DNA from 2 places in the Staphylococcus hyicus genome. Region 2 is predicted to be linked to the other one. Evidence: riboswitches for the same ligand, from Rfam matches in the RefSeq annotation. Region 2 holds a riboswitch; the other holds the start of a gene.
The links. A riboswitch is a leader RNA that binds a small molecule or an ion and turns the genes downstream of it on or off. The one in region 2 is predicted to bind thiamine pyrophosphate.
Positions count from the first base shown of each region.

Region 1: another riboswitch for thiamine pyrophosphate. It lies ahead of tenA (thiaminase II); the one in region 2 lies ahead of SHYC_RS10125 (thiamine phosphate synthase).

Region 1 is NZ_CP008747.1:819,382-821,588, forward strand. It holds gene SHYC_RS03720 (LysM peptidoglycan-binding domain-containing protein) at 127-867, shown strand; TPP riboswitch at 954-1,053, shown strand; gene tenA (thiaminase II) at 1,117-1,806, shown strand; gene thiD (bifunctional hydroxymethylpyrimidine kinase/phosphomethylpyrimidine kinase) at 1,799-2,207, shown strand, end outside.
Region 2 is NZ_CP008747.1:2,137,104-2,139,310, forward strand. It holds gene SHYC_RS10115 (thiazole synthase) at 1-394, opposite strand, end outside; gene thiS (sulfur carrier protein ThiS) at 396-596, opposite strand; gene SHYC_RS10125 (thiamine phosphate synthase) at 602-1,180, opposite strand; TPP riboswitch at 1,241-1,350, opposite strand; gene SHYC_RS10130 (Bax inhibitor-1/YccA family protein) at 1,368-2,006, opposite strand.

The sequences.
Region 1 (2,207 bases), 1.2 Mb from region 2:
TTTGTAATCTTTTTGTAACATAAATGGTGTTTAATTTAACATTACTGTTATATGATTGAAAAAGACTGGTGCTATATTATTTGTGAACATAACAATTTTTTATACCAATTACTGGAGGATTACTAAATGAAAAAATTACTTTTAGCAACATCAACAGTAGGTTTATTAGCAGCGGCACAATTTGCTACTAATGCTGAAGCAGCAAATCAAGAACACGTTCAATTACAAGAGGGTGTGCATCTTATTCAATGGGGTGACACTTTAAATAAAATTGCTAAAAAATATGATGTAACAGTGGAACAATTAAAAAAATGGAATAACTTAGAGTCTGATCTTATTTTTGCAGGTGAAAAATTATACGTAACTGAAGCAGTGGCAGCCGCACATGGTTATCATGCAACTCAAGAGTTCGTTTTACCAACGGGTTACAACACAACTACATATCACACGACTTCATACAATGAAGCAGCATATTACACAGCACCTACGCAATATACGTCATCACAATCTTATGAAACGTATGATGCACCTATAGCGCAATACACATCTTCATATTCAAATGTTCACACACAAACAACGTCAAGTTATCAAGCACCGAGAACGACTGCTGGTTCAGGGTCTGTATATCAACAATTCATTAATGCTGGCGGTACTGCAGCGATGTGGAATTCTATTGTAATGCCTGAATCTGGTGGTAATCCAAATATTGTAAGTCCAGCTGGATATAGAGGTTTAGGACAAACGAAAGAAGCTTGGGGTACAGGTAGCGTTACTACGCAAACTCAAGGTATGATTAATTACGCAAATTCACGTTACGGTTCTGTAGACCGTGCAATTCAATTCCGATTAGCTAACGGATGGTGGTAAAATATAAACGCATCGACTTTCAATCAGTCGGTGCTTTTTTTATTGCTATTTAAGGCGTGTTTTGTTACGTTTGAAACAAATAATACAAAGACTACTAGGGGAGCCGTATGGCTGAGATGAATTGTATTCAGACCCTTTGAACCTGATATAGTTAACACTAACGTAGGGAAGTAGCGTAGACATTAAATCCTTTTATGATGACTAGGCTACTATTTTAGTAGTCTTTTTTTATTGGAAAGGGGTAAAGATATGTTATTTGCTGAAGAACTTAAGCAAGAAGCACAACCCATTATTGATGCAATTTATACTGATGATTTTATTCAAGGATTGTTAAACGGGACGCTTACAAAAGCGGCCATTAAACATTATTTGAAAGCGGATGCACGCTATTTATTTGAATTTGCCAAAATTTATGCATTATTAATACCAAAGGTGAGTACGGCCAATGAAATTCAGTTCCTAACTGACCAGATTTTATTTGCATCTTCTGGAGAAGTAGAAGCACATCATATTCTCGCAGATTACGTGCATTTATCATATAATGAAATTATTCAAGATGGTGAATGGTACCCTACTGCAGATCACTATATCAAGCACATGTATTTTAATGCGTACCATTTTGATGATATAGCATATACAATTGCGGCGATGGCGCCTTGTCCATATGTTTATCAACAAATTGGGCTGCGTGCCTTACGTGAACACGATTTTTCAGCTAATCATCCGTTTCACGCATGGTTTGCTTTTTATGCAGAAGGTATGGATGATTTAATGCTACATATTGATCATTGGCTAAACCAATGTGCAAAACAAGCCACAGCCGCTGAACGTCAACAATTAAAACGTAATTTTTTAGAAAGCACTGTTCATGAACGTCACTTCTTTAAGATGGCATATACGCAAGAAAAATGGGACTTCAAGGGGGAATACGATGCATAAGCTAAACATTGCATTGACGATTGCTGGTACAGATCCATCAGGGGGGGCTGGTGTCATGGCGGATTTAAAATCATTTCATGCTTGTGGTGTCTATGGTATGGCTGCCATTACGAGTATCGTGGCACAAAATTCTTTAGGTGTACAGCATATTCATAATTTAGAAACGTCATGGCTTGAAGAGCAACTCGACAGTGTTTTTATGGATGACCCTCCACATGCTATAAAAACAGGAATGATTCCTACTTCTGAGATGATGATGTTAATTTCAACTTACATTAAAAAAACTACCATGCCATATGTCATAGATCCGGTAATGGTGGCGAAAAGTGGAGATGCTTTAATGTCTGAACAGGTACGCAGAGAATTAAAAGCAACACTTCTTCCGTTAGCTGATATTGCTA
Region 2 (2,207 bases):
AAATATATGGACATACAATATACCCTTTTTCTAATAGTAGTTCGCATGCGCGATAGGTTTCAAAAGGATCCGGTAACAACGTCTCATTGTCACCAATCACTTCAACTTTAATCATGTCACAAACACCAGCTTCTCTTGCAATTTCAGCGATACGTACTGCTTCTTCTGCGTTTGTCGCTCCTGCAGTATTTGGAAAAGTAATAAATGCTTCGAGATTCACATCCGCAAGTGAATGCGGCGAAGTGCTATCATTTAAATTCATCCGGCGCACCGCAAATGTTAAAACATTTGTTTCTGATGCCTCAATGGCTTTCTTTTGAACTGCTACGCTCTCGAATTTCCCTGTTCCTAAAAACAACCTTGAATCAAATGAAAAATGTGCAATTTTTAACATCTTATCCCCCTCCTACAAATTCTAAAATTTCAATTTGATCATTATCTGACAATGTATACGTGGGCCATAATGACCGTTTAATTACTTGTCCATTAAGTTCGATTGCAATACGTTTACCTTCGATTTCTAAGCATTCAATCAATTCTGCAATCGTCATAAGCCTATCTATTTCAAAGGCATCTCCGTTAATATTTAAACTCATAAGACTCACCTCCTTCGTGTTAACCATTGATTTGCGATATTTATGATATGCGATAAATCTTGATGAAACGCTGCACGTATCATTGCAATTCCAATAAAATGGTGTGGGACATTGACCACCGTCGTTGAATCAATCCCCCCCACTGCTACAAGAGGTAACGGTGTATGTAGCGCATTGACTACTTCTTTTTTCGTTCTTGGACTAAGACCTGGTTTTGAATCAGACTGGAATAAATGTCCATATAATCCCCATGCTACACCTCTCTTTATTGCATAGTGAATAGCTTTTTCAGAATGAACAGACATACTCACATGCCAACCTAAAGGTGAAAAATCATTAGGAATTTGAAATTCTCGAAAATGAATCCGTTTGACATTTAAAGTTTGTGCCAACGTCGTATTTGAATGAATAATGAGTTTTTCTTTTGGGAAACCCTGTGCGATTACATGTTCAATCCATCCTATCAAATCTTTTTCAGGCATCGGTGTCCGTAATAACACGCCTTCGATATAGGGCGCCATACGTAGTAAACGCTCGTGGTGGTTTTTATTCAATATTTCAAAGGGGGTAATCACAATCAACATATTGTCACTTCCTCAAAAAAAATACTACTTTTCTAAACATAGAAAAGTAGCATAAAAACCATGAATCGTATGCCACTTTCCTACGCCAGCATTATCTGGATCAGGTACAGGAATTTTAAAATCACTATTTTAATCTCAGCCGCTAATTGACGGCACTTCCAGTGGTAACTTAAACGGTATTAATTTTTTATCGACGTATGTAACGTGCCAAGTTCAACACGTAACGCATCATTCTAAAGAGATTTAGGAATAAATTGAAACCCATTTCTCGAGGTGTATAAGCACCTCTTTTCATTCTATTAAAATCATACAATGTATAAAGTAAAAAAAGCAACAATCCTACTACAGATAAGAACGTATGATAAATAGGATTATGAATGAACCAACCAACTAAACTTGCAACAATTAACGCTAAAAACACAACGAATAAATAGTTACCTAAACTTGACGCATCTTTAATTAAAAAGAAGCCTATCAAGCCAAAAATGATAAAACCAACGATTGCTAATAGGATTGTTTTAAAGAAGATGTCTGGCCCTAGGTCCTTTAACGCAACTGTAAACATCGCATAAGATAACAGCCCAGATACAATAGTGTAAATGTGTGACATCATTAGACCACTAAACCGTTCCCGTTGCACTACCATTGTAAGTAGAATAAGTATTAACAGTGCGATAGATAAAGGTTGTCGCCATGTAAATGGTAAGAACTGTCCAAAATACGCAGATATTCCAAACACCACCCAATAATACATAAAAAACAACCACACTTCACCGTATTGAAACGGATATTTTTTTACGTTCGATTGATGTGTGTGCACTGACATGGACTAACCTCCTCGCCAACCCATTATAATATGTATATGCTAAAACAGTTAATGAATTATTACAACCATTTTAATATTTAACGAACTTTAAAATAGGGTATAGGTCTAAAGTCTTATCTTTCAACCTATCCAAAGCTTTTTTCAAATAGACTAAGTTTGTCACAATATTACACCTTTGTAACAACCCACACATTGACTTTA